DNA from 2 places in the Micromonospora sp. WMMD710 genome. Region 1 is predicted to be linked to the other one. Evidence: riboswitches for the same ligand, from Rfam matches in the RefSeq annotation. Region 1 holds a riboswitch; the other holds the start of a gene.
The links. Region 1 has a riboswitch for thiamine pyrophosphate ahead of thiE (thiamine phosphate synthase). Riboswitches for the same ligand answer to the same signal wherever they lie in the genome.

Region 1 (8,249 bases):
TCCTCACTACCGATGAGGGAGGCCCCTCCCCGACGCCGCAGCGCCGGGGAGGGGCCTCGTCGGATCAGAGCTGGCGACCGGGTGCCAGCCGGGTGGTGTCGCCACCGAGCCGCCCGGCGCCCTTGACCGGTTCGCCGTCGTTCGCCTTGACTCCGGCCTTACTGGCCGTACCGCCCAGCCGGACGATCATGGCGTCGGCGTCCCGGATCAGGACGTCCCGGACCTCCGCCTCGGCCACCAGGGTGGCGTCGGCGGCGAGCGTCCGGAACTGCGTCAACTGCTTGATCGCCTTGCTGTCGTTGCCGGCCGCCTCGGCCTGGCGGGCCGCGTCGAGCTTCGCCTTCAGCTGCTTGTGCGCCGTGGCCGAGAGTCGACCCGTCGCCTTGAACCGGTCCAGCAGGTTCTGCATGTCCCGGAACGAGGTGGTGACGAAGAACCGGACCGTCGAGGTGGTCGTGTTGCCCGCCTTGTCGGTCGCGGTGACGGTCAGCTCGTGCAGGCCGAGCGGCAGCTCGTACATGGCCTGCAGGGTGCCGCTGGCGTACGCCCTGCCGTCGAGCTGACCGACCACCGACGCGATGCCCGAGGTCGGGTCGACGGCCTGCCAGGACACCCGGACGTCCTGGCTGTCGCCGTAGAGCTGGCCGTCGGCGATCCCGGACACCAGCAGCGTCGGCTTGGTGCCGTCGATCTTCAGGATCGCCGACTTGAGCGTCTCGGCGTTGCCCGCCTTGTCGGTCGACCGGTACAGCAGCTCGTGCTGCCCGTCGCCGGTCACCTCGACCGGCGCCGTGTACGGCGTCCACGCGCCACCGTCCAACGACCACTCCACCGTCTTGACCCCGGAACCGGCGTCGGTAGAGGTCAGCACCACCGGGATCGTCCCGTTGTGCCAGCCGGCGTCGTTCGCGGGAGCGAACGTCGCCGTCGTGACCGGTGCGGTGGCGTCGATCTTGACCGTGACGGTCTTCGTCGACTCCACGTTGCCCGCCTCATCGGTCGAGCGGAACCGCAGCTCGTGCTCGCCGTCCCCACTGATCGCCACCGGAGCGGTGTACGCCGTCCAGGTGGTGGCCCCGTCCAGCTGGTACTCGGTGCTGGCCAGCCCACTGCCGCCGGCCTCGTCGGCGGCGGTGAGGGTCACCGTCACCGGACCGGTGTACCACCCCTCGGTCGGGGTGCCCGAAACCGCCGCCGTGGTGACCGGCGCGGTCTCGTCGGCGACCTTCGTGCTCAACCGGAAGTAGTCGAACGCGGCGGTCTTCGAGGCGGTCTGGTTGGCGCCGAGGGTGAACAACCCGACCTTCGGGGTGGCGCCCACCGCGCTGTTGGTCAGCGCCTCCAACGCGGTCCAGGTCGTCCCGTCGGCCGAGTACGACGCGGTGAACGTGTCGCCGGTGCGGGCCAGTCGCAGGTGCCACACCGCCGAGGTGAGGCTGGTCGCCTCCGGCTGCGGGTTCTGCACCGCCCCGCCGATCTCGCTGCGGAACTCGATCCGCCGCGTCACCGCCTGGCCGGCCTGGTTGTCCGCGATGAAGTCGAACTTCAGGTAGTTGTCGTCGTCGGCCTGCACGAGCAGACCGGCCTGCTGGTACTGCTCGTTCAGCAGACTGCCGTCGACCTTCGTCTCCAGGGTCCAGTCGCCTGACGGCGCGGTCTGGAGGATGAAGTTCTTCGGCCCGGTGTTGTCGGTGCCGTAGATGTCACCGTTGGGCACGTCGATCCGCAGCGCGCCGCCGGTGACCCGGTAACCGGCCGGGTCCTCCCGCAGGATCGCGTCCCAGCGGCACTTGTCCAGCGTGTCGCCGGTGAACTCGTCCGACGGGTCGACCGGGCCGGCCGGGGCGTCCGGCGTCACCTGGAACGAGTCGAAGGCCGCGTCGACCACCGGCGCCTCGGTGCCGCCGTTGAGTGCGAAGACCCCGATCCGCGGGTTGGTGATGCCGGCGAGCGCGGCCGAACGGCCGACCGGGGTGAACGTCTGCCCGTCGCCCGAGGCGGCGGCGGTCAGGTTCGTCCCGTCGCTGGTGATCCGCAGGTACACGGTGTCACCCGCCGGTGCGGCGGCGCTGTCGGCGCCCTCGTTGCGAGGCGTCGCGGCCGTCTCCCGGATGAACTCCACCCGCCGGCTGCCGTTGTACAGCAGGTCCACCTTGGCGTAGTTGTCGTCGTCGCCGTACACCAGCAGACCGGCCTGCTGGTAGTTGGCGGTGACCGGGAGGGTGACCTTGGTGGTGATCTCCCAGGCGCCGGTCGGAGCCGGCTGGAGCACCAGGTTGGTCGCGTCGTTGCGGGCGCCGTAGAGGTCGCCCACGCCGGTCGGCAGCCGCAGCGCGCCGCCACTGACCGAGTAGAGCTGGTTCTCCCGGATGACGCTGGACCAGCGGGTCTTGTCGAGGCTGGTGCCGTCGAAGGCGTCCGAACGCGCCCCGAAGCAGGACGTGTCCGGGGCGTCCACCCGCACCGGCACCGTGGCGTACGACTTGGCGCCCTTGCTGTCGGTCACCGTGAGGGTGGCCGTGAAGGTGCCCGGGCTGGCGTAGGTGTGGCTGGCGTCCAGCGTGGACGCCGTACCGCCGTCACCGAAGTCCCAGGCGTACGTCAGCGGGGTGTCGCCCTCGGCGTCGGTGGCCGTGCCGTCGAACGCCACGGTGACCGGCGCGGTGCCGGCGGCCGGGGTCGCGGTGGCGGTGACCACCGGCGGCGCGTTCTCGGTGACGCCGCGGCCGACGAAGTCCATCCAGTTGACGTTGAACAGCGAGCCGGAGCCGCCGTTCGGGTCACGGGCCACGAAGTACAGCGAGCCGCTCGCGGCACCGGTGACCGGCGCGCTCACGTCTGTGTACGTCTGCCACGCGCCGGTCGCCGGCACGGTGGCCGTGGCGACCACCGGTCCGTCCACCGCGCCCGCCCGGACCTCGATGCGACCGCCAGCGGCGGCCGAGGCGGCCCGGAACCGGATCTCGCTGATGTTGGTCAGGTCCGCCGGGGCGAGCGACCACCAGTCGCCGTCCTCGATGAACCCGATGTTCTGACCGCCGCCGGCGGTGTCGGCGCCGGTCTCCCGCTGCACGCCGGCGTCTCCGCCGCCGGTGCTCACCGGTGCCCGACCGGTGGCGGTGAAGAACTCGGCCTGCTTGCGCTTGGGCTGCAGCACCTCGATGACCCGACCGGTGAGCGGGCTGGCTCCGCCGGCCCCGCCGTCGTCGGTGTAGGTGGCCTCGAAGACCGCGAAGACGTTCGCCTCGGCGCCGTGCCCGGAGGCGAGCGATGTCTGGACGGTGCCGGTGCAGCCGGTGTGCTGCTCCAGCGGGTGGGCGTGCTCGTCGTGACCCAGCAGCACCTGGAGGTTCACCCGGGCACAGTCGATCTCCCCGTCCTCGGGGTCGGTCACCTTGATCGTGTAGCGGACCTGGTCACCCCAGTCGAAGAACCCGCCGTCCGGCGGGAACTCGATGGTGACCGTCGGGGACGTGTTGCCCACGGTGATCGGCACGTTGGCCACCGCGGTACGGCCCTTCGGGTTGGTGACGGTGAGCTGGGCGGTGTAGTTGCCCGCCGTGGCGTAGGTGTGCGTCGGGTTCGCCTCGGTCGAGGTCTGCCCGTCGCCGAACGCCCAGGCGTAGGTGAGCGCGCCACCGTCCGGGTCGCGGGAGCCGGCGCTGGAGAAGGTGACGGTCAACGGCGCCGCACCCGAGGTCGGGGTGGCGGACGCCGCCGCGATCGGCGCGCGGTCACCGGCGGTGTAGTCGATCCGGTAGACACCCGAGTTGTCGTTGTTGCCACCGAAGCCGCTGCCCCACTCGATCAGGTACAGGGCGCCGTCGGGGCCGAACTCGAAGTCCATCGGCCGGACCATGGTCATCCCGGTGAGCAGCTGGTTGATGTCCACCAACGACTTGCCGTCGGGGGTCAGCTGCATCGTGTACATCTTGTTCTGGTTCCACTCGCCGAGCAGCGCCTTGCCGTCGTAGTAGGCCGGCCACTTACGGGTCGAGTTGAGGTCCGTGTCGTAGCGGTAGACCGGGCCGCCCATCGGGGCGCCACCGCCGCCGATCTCCGGGTACCGGGCGTCACCGGCGTACCCGTAGTCGACGGTCGCGGGGACGACCGGCGGGAGGTTGGTCAGGCCGGTGTTGTTGGGCGAGTTGTTCACCGGCGCCGCGCAGTCGAACTTCGCGCCGCTCGGGCCGGACGGGAACGTGTAGTCGTTGTACGCCTCGTTCGTGCCCGTGCAATACGGCCAGCCGTAGTTGCCGGGGGTCACGATGTTCCACTCGACCAGGCCACGCGGGCCGCGGGTGGGGTTGTCCGCGTTGGCGTCCGGCCCGTAGTCCGCGACGTACAGTGTGTTGGTCTTCGGGTCGGTGCCGATCCGGAACGGGTTGCGAAAGCCCATCGCGTAGATCTCGGGTCGGGTCTTCTCGGTGCCCGGAGCGAAGAGGTTGCCGGCCGGAACGGTGTACGACCCGTCGTCCTCCGGGTGGATCCGGATCACCTTGCCGCGCAGGTCGTTGGTGTTGGCCGAGGTGCGCTGCGCGTCGTAGTCCTGGCGGCCCGACCGCTCGTCGAGCGGCGAGTACGAGTTCGACTCGAACGGGTTGGTGTTGTCACCGGTGGCCAGGTACAGGTTGCCGGCGCCGTCGAAGGTCATGCTGCCCCCGGCGTGGCAGCAGGTGTTGCGCTGGGTGTCGACCCGCAGCACCTGCTTCTCGCTGGCCGGGTCGATGGTGTCGCCGGTCACCGTGAACCGGGACAGCAGGTTGCGCGTGACGCCGTCGTTCGGGGCGTAGTACAGGTACACCCACTTGTTGGTGGCGAAGTCCGGGTCGAGCCGGATGCCGATCAGGCCGTCCTCGTTGCCGGTGAAGACGTCCAGGTCGACGGCGGTGACGGTGTTGCCGGTGTCCGGCTTGATGATCTGCACCCGACCGTCGCGTTCGATGTAGAAGACCCGCCCGTCTCCGGCGATGTCCAGCTCCATCGGGTTGCTCGTGTTGCTGTCAAGGGAGACCTTCTCGAAGTTGGAGGTCTTCGAGGCGCCACAGTCGGCGTCCACCACACCGGCGGCGGTCTGGATGCCGCCGAGCAGGTGCTTGAGGAACTCCGGTTCGGCGTACGACTCCCGGGTGTGCCCGCCGCCGGTGTACCAGGAACGACCACCGTCGAAGTCCTGACACCAGGCGGTCGGGTGGTCGGCGCCCATCGCACCGGCGCCCGGGGTGTAGCTCTTCTCGTCCAGGCTGGCCAGCACGTGCACGTCCGGCCGGGGGTTGGTCTGGAAGTTGTACCACTCGTCGAAGCGGGACCAGCGGTCCGGAAGCTCGGCGGTGGACGGGTGTGCGTGGTCCTCCACCTTGACCGTGGCCTGCTGGTTCGCCGGGTGGTTGGCGAAGTACGCGCCGACCAGGTCGCCGTACCAGGCCCAGCTGTACTCGGTGTCCGACGCGGCGTGGATGCCGACGTAGCCGCCGCCCGCCTTCACGTAGCGCTCGAACGCCGCCTGCTGGTCGGCGTTGAGGACGTCGCCGGTGGTGGAGAGCCAGATCACGGCCTTGTACTTGGCCAGGTTGGCGTCGGTGAATACCGCGCCGTCCTCCGAGTTGTCCACGGTGAATCCGTTGGCCGCGCCGAGTTGCTGGATGGCGGCGATGCCGGTGGGGATGGAGTCGTGCCGGAAGCCGGCGGTCTTGGAGAAGACCAGGACGGAGAAGGGATCGGCGGCGGCGGCCTTGGGCGCCTTCGGCACCACCTGGGTCACCGGGGCCGCGGCCTGCGCGTCTTTCGGGGGGACCTGGGCGGCGGCGGGAGCCGCCTGCGCCGGCGACCCGAGCAGGGTCGTCGAAGCGAGGGCCAGGGAGATGAGGGTCGCGGTGATGGGTTTTCGGGCACGACGAGAACGGGACACGCCGCCTCCAATGTCGCAGTGGACAGGAATCGCGGGGGCCGGCTCGCCGAAGACCGTCCCAGATGGAGCCGGTGGGGACACCGTGCCAGGGCGTCCACGCCGGCATTTTGTCGAATCGCTGAACAAATTAATTCGGCTCGCTCGATGTCGGGCAAGATGCCGGCGGGTAACGGTTCTGCAACGGGGGGCGACATTCCGAACAGGACCGGGATGAAGCACCCCAACTGATTCGGCCTTCCGGGCCCGTCGACCCCTCCCTTGGCAGGCCGACGGATCTGTCGTACGGTGACACGCAAGTAACCCACGGGAGCCCGGTGTACCGGGCTGAGAGGGGGGCTGACAGCCCCCGACCGTCGAACCTGATCCGGGTAATGCCGGCGCAGGGAGGAGCGTTGCCGTGCCGTCCCTTGGACGACTGCATCTCATCACCGACACCCGACCCGGTCGGGACCCGCTCGCCGTGGTCCGCGCCGCCCTCACGGTGGCCCGCGCCGACCTGGTGGTGCAGGTCCGCGTCGAGGACTCGGCCACCGACCGCGAGACGTACGAACTGGCCCGGCAGGTGCTGGCGCTCTGCCGGCCGTACGGGGCGACCTGCCTGGTCAACGACCGGTTGCACGTGGCGCTGGCGGTGGGCGCCGCCGGCGGGCACGTCGGCGCCGACGACCTGCCGGTCGCCGCCGCCCGCCGGGTGCTCGGCCCCACCGCCGTGCTGGGCGCCACTGCCCGCGCGCCCGGTACGGCGAGCGCGGCCGTCGCGGCGGGAGCCAGCTACCTGGGCGTCGGACCGTGTCACGCCACCACCACCAAGCCCGGGTTGCCGGACCCCATCGGCCCCGCCGGGGTACGCGCCGTCGTCGACGCCGTCGACGTACCGGTCATCGCGATCGGCGCCGTGACCGCCGACCGGGTACCGGCGCTGCGGGCCGCCGGGGCGTACGGGGTGGCGGTGGTCGGCGCGATCTCCGCCGCCACCGACCCGGCCCACGCGACCGCCGAGCTGATCGAGGCGCTGACGTGCTGACCGGCCGGTCACCGGCACCGCGATCGAGCGACCGGGCCCGGCTGGACGTGGCGGTGGTGGGGGCGGGCCCGGTCGGGCTGGCGATCGCCTGGCGCTGCTCCGCGCGCGGGTTGCGGGTGGCGGTGCACGACGCGGCACCCGGGTCGGGGGCGTCGGCGGTGGCCGCCGGCATGCTCTCCCCGGTCGCCGAGGCGTACTTCGGTGAGCGGCGGCTGACCGAGCTGCTGCTGGCGTCCGCGGCCCGCTGGCCGGCGTTCGCCGCCGAGCTGACCGAGACGACCGGCGTCGCGATCGGTTACCGCACCGAGGGCACCCTGATGGTCGGGCTGACCGGTGACGACCTGGCCGAGGCGCGCCGGCTCTGGGCGTACCAGCAGGGGTTGGGTCTGCCGGTGACCCCGCTGCTGCCCAGCGGGCTGCGCGACCGCGAACCGGCGCTCGCGCCGCGGGTGCGCGGCGGCGCGCTCGCGCCCACCGACCACCAGGTCGACCCGCGGCTGCTGGTGCCGGCGCTGCGCACGGCCGCGCAGCGGGCCGGCGCGGCGTTCGTGCCGCAGGCGGTCCGACACTTGTCCGATGTGGAGGCGAGGGTCACCGTGGTCGCCGCCGGCTGCGGGGCCGCCGCCCTCACCGGGCTGCCGGTGCGGCCGGTGAAGGGCCAGATCCTGCGGCTGCGCGCGCCCGGCGGCGTCGCGCCGGGCTTCCGGCACGTGATCCGGGGGTACGCCGACGGCGAGCACGTCTACCTGGTGCCCCGCGCCGACGGTGAGGTCGTGCTCGGCGCGACGGTCGAGGAACGCTCGGACACCACGGTCACCGCCGGCGCCGTGCAGCGGCTGCTCCGCGCCGGGGTCGACCTGCTGCCCGAACTGGCCGAGTACGACCTGGTCGAGGCGGTCGCCGGGCTCCGCCCCGGCACCCCGGACAACGCGCCCATCCTCGGGCCGCTGCCCGGCCGACCGGACGTGCTGGCCGCCACCGGGCACCACCGGCACGGCATCGTGCTCACCCCGGTCACCGCCGACCTGATCGCCGACCTGGTGGTCACCGGCGTGCCCGACCCGCTGCTCGCCGCGTTCCGGCCCGACCGGTTCGTCGGCGCGGCGACCGGCGGTGGACCCGATCGGACGATGGAGGGCGACCAGTGGAGTTGACGGTGAACGGGGCCGGGCGCAGCGTCCCCGGTGGCGCGTCGGTGGCGGACCTGGTCCGCGACGTGGTGCCCGAGCAGCGTGGCGTGGCGGTCGCGGTCAACGGCGAGGTGGTGCCCCGGGCCGGTTGGCCGGTGACGGTGCTGCGCGACGGTGACCGCGTCGA
Region 2 (8,249 bases), 6.0 Mb from region 1:
TCCCGCATCTCCCCGCCGCCGTGACACGGCTGGCGCTACCCGACCCCGGTGAGCAGTCCCTTCCCCATCCGACCGTCGCGTTTGCGGCGGTCGCCAGCCGATCCGACCGGCCGCCGGAGCGCGGGACCGGCCGTGCCGGTCGGCACCGAAGGAGGCCCGGATGCCCGCCAGGCGTAATCCGAAGAAGTCCCGTACCCCGCAAGCGACACCGCTCGGCATCGACCCGGCGGCCGGCCACGGCCCGCTCCCCACCCTGCCCGTGGAGTCGGCGCTGCCGGCGCTGCCGGTCGAGGTGGGAGCGGCCGGGACGCCGACGCCCGACGTGCCGGTCGTGGTCGACGTGCCCGCGGTGCTCGACGCACCGCCTGCGCTGGACGTGCCCGCGGTGCTGGAAGCACCCGCCGTGCCGGACGTTTCGCCGGTCGACCCCTCGCCGGCCGCGAAAGCGGTGGCACCGAAGGCCGGCCCGCCGCAGAACGGCGGAGCCCGCTCGGCAGGCGGCAAGAGCCAGCGAGCCGGCCAGCCCCGCCGCTACGCCTTCCGCCGCAGCTGACCAACCCACCGGGCCTCCCGGCCCCGCCCTCCCGGCCCCGCCGTTCCCGCCGATCTTGCTTGCACTTTCTGTCCCCGCATAACGGCTATACCAGCCGGGAACAGGCCGGGGGCGGGCGGGGGAATCAGCTGAGCAGGGGGCGGAAGGTGCCCAGGAGGACGCTTGTTGTCAGGGCTGCTCCGGCGAGCAGGACCGAGCCGGCGATCAGGAGGGCGTCGGCGCGGGTGAAGGACTGCCGGCGGGCCACGGTGCGGGGTGTGCCGGCGTCGAAGCCGCGCGCGTCCATCGCCACCGCGAGCCGGGTGCCCCGACGGATCGCCCCGACCAGCAGCGCGAACGCGGTGGAGGTGAACAGCCGCAGTTTCGCCACCGGGTTGCGTCCGGCGTCGACGCCCCGCGCCCGCCGGGCCATGCTGATCATCTGCCACTCCTGGCCGAGCAGCGGCACCAGCCGGAACGCGGCCAGCGCCCCGATGGCGAACCGCGCGGGTGCCTTCGCGTTCTGGATCAGCGCGTCGGCCAGGTCGGTGGGGTCCGTGGTGGCGAAGACGATCACGCCGGGCAGGGCCACCGCGAACACGCGCAGCACCAGACCGAGTGCGGTGAGCAGCACACCGGTGCTCACCAGCACTGGCCCCGCATCCAGCAGTACCCGGCCGGAGCGGTCGGCGGCGAACAGCACCAGGGTGACGAGGATGCCGGCGGCGCTGAGCAGTAGCGGCAGGGCGCGCCGGGCCAGCACCCGGTAGCGGATGCCGAACAGCGGCAGCAGCGCGAGTTCGAGGGCGATGGCGATCGCCGGGGCGACCGGGTCCAGAGTGGCCAGCAGGATGAACGAGAAGGCCAGCGCGGCGGCGACCTTCGCCACCGGGTTGCGGCGGGCCAGGGGCGCGCCGGGCGCGGCGACCGGCTCGATACTGATCATCGGCTGCCGTCCGGGGCCAGCTGGAGGGTGATGGTGCGGTCGGCGAGCGCGGCGACGAAGTCCGCGTCGTGGGTGACCGCGACGATGCCGTGCCCGGCGTCGCGGAGGTCGGCGAACAGGTCGACCAGTTCCCGCCAGGTCCGCCGGTCCTGGCCGAAGGTGGGTTCGTCGCAGATCAGCAGGCGGGGCGCGGTGGCCAGGGCGGTCGCCACGCTCAGCCGCCGCGCTTCCCCACCCGAGAGGGTGTACGGGTTGGCTGCCGCGAGCCGTGCCAGTCGTAGCCGCTCCAGCAGCGCGGCCACGGTGTCCTTGACGGCTGCCTCGGTCTGGCCGGTGCGGCGCGGGCCGAGGGCCAGTTCGTCGAAGACGGTGCCGGTGACGAACTGGTGCTCCGGGTCCTGAAAGACCGACCCGATGCGCCGGGCCAGCGCGGGCGCACGCCAGCGGTGCGGGGGAGTGCGGTGATCCGGCCCGGCCAGCTCGGCGGAGGCGGTGACCCGGCCGGTGCCCGGTCGCAGCAGCCCGCCGAGCAGTAGGGCCAGGGTGGACTTGCCGGCGCCGTTGGGACCTCGTACGGCGAGTGCCTCGCCGGCGCGTACCGCGAGGTCGGTGGGGCCCAGCCGGGGCGGCAGGCCGAGCCGTTCGGCGGTGATCAGCAGGTCCCCGGCGGCGGCGGTGGCCGGCCGGGGCGTGATGGGGTGACCGGGCACCCACACGCCCTGGGCGGCGAGGGCGGCACCGTGCGCGGCGAAGACCGCCTCGGGTGGCCCGTCGGCGCGGACCCCGCCGCCGGGTTCCAGGACGACCACCCGGTCGACCAGCGGCAGCGCCTCGGCGACCCGGTGCTCGACCAGGATCAGCGTGGTGTCGGCGTCCAGGGTGCCGGCCACCGCCTGCCGGACCAGGTCCGCGCCGGCCGGGTCGAGGTTGGCGGTCGGCTCGTCGAGCAGCAGCAGGCCGGGCCGCAGGGCCAGCGCGCCGGCCAGGGCGAGACGTTGCTGTTCCCCGCCGGAGAGCGCCGCCGTGTTGCGGTCCCGGGGGTACGGGAAGCCGACCCGGCGCAGCGCCTCGTCGACGCGGGGCCAGATCTCGCCGGTCGGTACGCCCCGGTTCTCCAGCCCGAACGCGACGTCGTCGCCGCTGCGGGCCATCACCAGTTGCGTCTCCGGGTCCTGGAAGACGATGCCGACCCGTTCCCGGCCCTTGCGCGGGTCGAGCCCGTCGATCTCGACGGTGCCCTCCTGCTCGCCGGAGTCCTCCGGCAGCAGCCCGGCGAGCGCGCTGAGCAGGGTGCTCTTTCCGGCCCCCGAGGGACCGAGCAGGAGAACCCGCTCGCCGTCCTCAACCCGCAGGTCAACCCCGCGCAGAGCCCACGCCCGCCGCCCGGCGTGCCGCCACCCGAACCCGCGCAGCAGTACCCCGCCCACCACACCCACCCCCTTCCGACCCGGGCTCCACCCTGCACGGTTGATCATGAGGTTGACGGTGGTTCTGACGATCCATCCACCCGTCAACCTCATGATCGACGCGAGTGGGTGGGGTCAGATGGGGGCTCGGTCCCGGGCCACCGGGAAGCGGTCCAGGACGCCTGTGTTGGCCAGGGCCTTTGTGAGCAGCCAGCCGCCTACGCCGGCGATCACGGTGGCGCTGACGATGGTCAGCAGCGCGTACGGGATGCGGTAGTCGACCAGCGCGTAGTCGACGTTCCAGATGAAGAAGTCGAACAGCGCGGCGCTGAGACCCGTCAACGCGCCGGCCAACACGGCGGTCGGCAGCCGGAACGACTGGTACCGGAAGGCGGCGAACGCCAGTTCGGCGCCGAGGCCCTGCACGATGCCCTGCGGGATCACCGTGCCGGCCCACTGGCTGCCCAGCAGCGCGGAGAGCACCGCCGCCACCGTCTCGCAGTAGAGGGCGGCGCCGGGCTTGCGGATGACCAGGCCGCCGATGACGGCCGGCATCAGCCACACGCCGTAGAGCAGGGTCTGCGCCGGTGGGAAGAAGGCGAACGCCCCCTCGGTGGCGCTCCAGACCAGGCCCCAGGCCCAGAAGATGACGCCGAAGGCCACCGCGATCACCGAGGCGACCACGATGTCGATGGTGCGCCAACGGTTGGTGGTGTTGTCCATGCTGTGCTCCCAGTTCAAGGAAAAGAACCAGGAGAAGACGCACGCCGCGCCCGGTGGCACCGGACGACGGCGCGGCTGGAGGTCGACCGAACTCCCTGCGCTGGCATTACCCAGATCAGGTTCGAGGGTCTGCGGGCGTGCCCGCACTCTCAGCGCTGTGCGCTCCCCTGTCGGATGTGAAGTTGTCTCGCTGACGCTAGCACCGACCAGGGGTGCCAGCCCAGCAGGGCGTCCGCCCCACCTCGGCGTCCGGCCCGGCGGAAGCCGGCTGGGTAGGCTGACGATCATGCGGGTCGACGCACGAGGTCTCATGTTCGAGGTACGCGCCGGTGGGCCGCCGGACGGCGAGGCCGTCCTGTTGCTGCACGGCTTCCCCCAGCACAGCGGCGAATGGGACGACGTCGTCCCCGCGTTGCACGCGGCCGGGCTGCGCACGTACGCGCTGGATCAGCGCGGCTACTCGCCCGACGCCCGACCGGCGGCGGTGGACGCGTACCGGATCCCGGAACTGGTCGCCGACGTGGTGGCGGTGCTCGACGCGCTCGGCCTGGACGCCGTCCACCTGGTCGGCCATGACTGGGGCGCGGTGGTGGCCTGGGCGGTGGCGGCCGCGCACCCCGAGCGGGTCCGCACGCTCACGGCGGTGTCGGTGCCGCATCCCGCGGCCATGGCGCACGCCCTCGCCACCGACACCGAGCAGAAGGCGCGCTCGTCGTACATGGCGCTGTTCCGCAAGCTGGGCACGGCCGAGAGGGTGCTGCTGGCCTTCCACGCCGCGGCCCTGTGCAAGATGCTCGGCAGCGTGGGTGACGCGTCCCGGGTGGCCCGCTACGCGGACCCGATGCGTGAGCCGGGCGCGCTCACCGCCGCCCTGAACTGGTACCGGGCGATGTCCCGATCCGACCTGGCCGGCGTCGGCCCGGTCGAGGTGCCCACCACGTACGTGTGGAGCGACCGGGACGTCGCGATCGGCCGCACCGCCGCCGAGGCGTGCGCCGCCAACGTCACCGGCGACTACCGCTTCGTGGCGTTGCCCGGGGTGAGTCACTGGATCCCGGACACCGCGCCCGGGCCGCTCGCCGAGGCGATCCTGGCCCGGGCCACCGCAACGGCCTGAGCCGGGCGGTCGACATCGGGATGTGGCGGGTCGATGCGCCGGCGGGCGGCGGTCGACCTCGCGTGCACTGGCTGGCCCGCAATCGGACGACGGAGGACGCATGACGGTGAGTGCCGAGGACTACCTGGCCGTGGTGACCGAGACGATCGGGCGGGTGGCCGCCAGTCAGCGCGAGGCGGTGGGGCGGGCCGCCGACCTGATCGCCGACGCGGTCCGTGCCGACGGGGTGGTGCACGCGTTCGGTACCGGCCACTCGGAGGCCCTCGCCATGGAGATCGCCGGGCGGGCGGGTGGCCTGGTGCCGACCAACCGGATCGCGCTGCGTGACCTGGTGCTGCTCGGCGGCGAACCGGCCGAGCGGCTCGGCCCGCTGCTGGAGCGCGACCCGGAGGTGGCCCACCGGCTCTACGAACTGGCCCCGGTACGGCCCACCGACGTGTTCGTGCTGGCCTCGAACTCGGGGGTCAACGGCGCGATGGTGGAGTTCGCCGCGCTGGTGAAGGAACGCGGGCACGGGCTGGTGGCGATCACCTCCGCGCTGCACTCCGGCCGGATGACCTCCCGGCACCCGTCCGGTCGCAAGCTGGCCGACCTCGCCGACGTGGTGCTCGACAACGGTGCGCCGTACGGCGACGCGACCCTGCCGTTGCCCGGCGGCGGCGCGGTCGGCGCGGTCTCCTCGATCACGGCGGCGCTGCTGGCCCAGCAGGTCACCGTGGAGGTGGTGGCCCGGTTGCTGGCGGCGGGGGAGCGGCCCCCGGTCTACCTGTCGGCGAACATCCCCGACGGTGACGCGCACAACGCGGAGTTGGAGGCCCGGTACGCGGGTCGGATCCGGCGCGGGTCCTGACACACGTCGCCGAGATGAACGGCAGGTGTCGTGAACCTGTTTCACGCTCGGCCGGGTGGGGCATTGGCGTTGCTGCCGGCGGCCGGGACCGCCGGCAGTAGCGTCTCACCGGAGGTAGCGCGTGTCGAAGGAGACCGAGAAGCAGCGCTGGCAGCGCAACTTCGCCGACCTGTTGCAGGAGTTGCGGGTCGCCCAGACCGGCGTGCAGATCCTCTTCGCATTCCTGCTCACGCTGCCGTTCAGCAACGGCTTCACCCAGACCACCGAGTTCCAGCGCGACGTCTACATCGTGGCGCTGCTCGCCGCGGCCGCCGCCACCGCGATGATCATCTCGCCGGTCGCGTTCCACCGGGCGCTGTTCCGTCAGGGGCGTAAGCCGGAGTTGGTCCGCTTCGCCCACCGGATGGCCACCGGCGGCCTGGCCTTCATGCTGATCGCGATGGTCAGCGCCGTCCTGCTGATCACCGACTTCGTGCTGGACCGGCCGATCGCCTTCGTGCTCAGTGCCCTGACCGGGCTCTGGTTCCTCACGTTCTGGGTGATGCTGCCGTTCGCCCGCCGCAGCTGGGGTGAGGACGACATCGACGACGAGGACGACGACCCGGACACTCTCAGCGGTCGCTGATCGGGCCGATCTTCACGCAGCGCTACCCCTGGGTAACAACCGGGGGTAGCGTGGCGGTAGTCGCGCACGTCGACGCAGCCGCACCGAGTTTCGAGGGGGCAGCCGTGACCACGACGCAGGACGGCCGACCGGCACCGGACGGCCCCGACGCCGATACCACGCCCGGCACCGCCGGTGCCGCCGCGCCACTTTCGGCAGAGGCCGGGCAGGTCTCGGAGAAGGAGGCCCGGCAGGTCGCCGAGGCCGCCCGCGAATCCGCCTGGGATCGGCCCAGCTTCGGCAAGGAGCTGTTCCTCGGCCGGTTCCGGCTCGACCTCATCGACCCGTGGCCCCGCTCCGACCCGGACGACGTGGCACGCGCCGAGGAGTTCCTCGCTCGGTTCCGCGCCTTTCTCACCTCCGAGGTGGACGGTGCCGCCATCGAGCGGGACGCGTCCATCCCGGACACCGTGTTCCACGGCCTGGCCGACCTCGGCGCGTTCGGCATGAAGATCGACCGTAGGTACGGCGGTCTGGGGCTGAGCAACCTGCACTACTGCCGGGCACTCATGCTGGCCGGCTCGGTCAGCCCGGCCATCGGCGCGCTGCTCTCCGCACACCAGTCGATCGGCGTGCCGCAGCCGTTGAAGATGTTCGGCACCGCCGAGCAGAAGCAGCGGTTCCTGCCCCGGCTCGCCGCCGGCGAGGTGTCCGCGTTCCTGCTCACCGAGCCGGACGTCGGCTCCGACCCGGCCCGGCTGGCCACCATCGCCGAGCCGACCGAGGACGGCACCGGCTACCGGCTCAACGGGGTGAAACTCTGGGCCACCAACGGCATCGTCGCCACCCTGCTGGTGGTGATGGCCCGGGTGCCGGCCGGCGAGGGCCGGCGCGGCGGAATCACCGCGTTCGTGGTGGACGGCGACAGCGCCGGCATCACCGTGGAACGCCGCAACGAGTTCGTCGGCCTGCGCGGCCTGGAAAACAGCCTCACCCGGTTCCACGACGTGTTCGTGCCCGCCGAGAACGTCATCGGCGGCGAGGGCAAGGGCCTCAAGATCGCGCTGACCACGTTGAACACCGGCCGGCTGTCGCTGCCGGCGATGTGCGTGGGCGCCGGCAAGTGGGCGTTGAACGTGGCCCGCGAGTGGGCCGCCGACCGGGTCCAGTGGGGTCGGCCGGTGGGCGAGCACGAGGCGGTCGCGCAGAAGCTCTCCTTCATCGCCGCCACCACGTACGGCATGGAGACCATGCTCGACCTGTGCTGCCTGCTCGCCGACGACGACCGCAACGACATCCGCATCGAGGCGGCGCTGGTCAAGCTGTACGCCAGCGAGATGGCCTGGAAGATCGCCGACGAGCTGATCCAGATCCGGGGCGGGCGCGGGTACGAGACGGCCGACTCGCTGGCCGCCCGCGGCGAACGCCCGGCCGCCGTCGAGCAGATGCTGCGTGACCTGCGGATCAACCGGATCTTCGAGGGCTCCACCGAGATCATGCACCTGCTGATCGCCCGGGAGGCCGTCGACGCCCACCTGTCGGTGGCCGGCGACATCATCGACCCGGACGCGGGGCTCGGCCGCAAGGCCCGCGCCGGCGCCCGCGCCGGTGCCTTCTACGCGAAGTGGCTGCCCACCCTGGCCGTCGGCCGAGGCCAGAGCCCGTCGGCGTACGCCGAGTTCGGGCCACTGGCCGCCCACCTGCGCCAGGTGGAACGGTCGTCGCGCAAGCTGGCCCGGTCGACGTTCTACGCGATGTCCCGCTGGCAGGGAAAGATGGAGCGCAAGCAGGCGTTCCTCGGCCGTGTCGTGGACATCGGCGCGGAGCTGTTCGCGATGTCCGCGGTCTGCGTCCGGGCGTCCGCCGAGCGGGACAGCCGTCCGGAGAACGTCGAGCTGGCCGACCTGTTCTGCCGGCAGGCGCGGGTACGGGTGGACGCGCTGTTCAACGCCCTGTGGGACAACACCGACTCGGTCGACACCGCCGCCGCGAAGCGGATCCTCGCCGGCCGCTACGCCGGCCTGGAGGACGGCGTCATCACCCCGTCCGACGAGCTGCCCTGGGTGGCCCG

Region 2: linked by a shared signal. The riboswitch ahead of O7620_RS01510 (ECF transporter S component) and the one ahead of thiE (thiamine phosphate synthase) in region 1 are both predicted to bind thiamine pyrophosphate.

What each region holds. Positions count from the first base shown of each region.
Region 1 covers NZ_JARUBD010000001.1:6,294,778-6,303,026, forward strand. The annotation lists gene O7620_RS29245 (ThuA domain-containing protein) at 65-5,908, opposite strand; TPP riboswitch at 6,202-6,311, shown strand; gene thiE (thiamine phosphate synthase) at 6,306-6,932, shown strand; gene thiO (glycine oxidase ThiO) at 6,929-8,086, shown strand; gene thiS (sulfur carrier protein ThiS) at 8,077-8,249, shown strand, end outside.
Region 2 covers NZ_JARUBD010000001.1:288,212-296,460, forward strand. The annotation lists gene O7620_RS01495 (hypothetical protein) at 161-553, shown strand; gene O7620_RS01500 (energy-coupling factor transporter transmembrane component T) at 678-1,478, opposite strand; gene O7620_RS01505 (ABC transporter ATP-binding protein) at 1,475-2,905, opposite strand; gene O7620_RS01510 (ECF transporter S component) at 3,020-3,607, opposite strand; TPP riboswitch at 3,682-3,786, opposite strand; gene O7620_RS01515 (alpha/beta fold hydrolase) at 3,894-4,724, shown strand; gene O7620_RS01520 (SIS domain-containing protein) at 4,825-5,574, shown strand; gene O7620_RS01525 (DUF6328 family protein) at 5,696-6,199, shown strand; gene O7620_RS01530 (acyl-CoA dehydrogenase family protein) at 6,304-8,249, shown strand, end outside.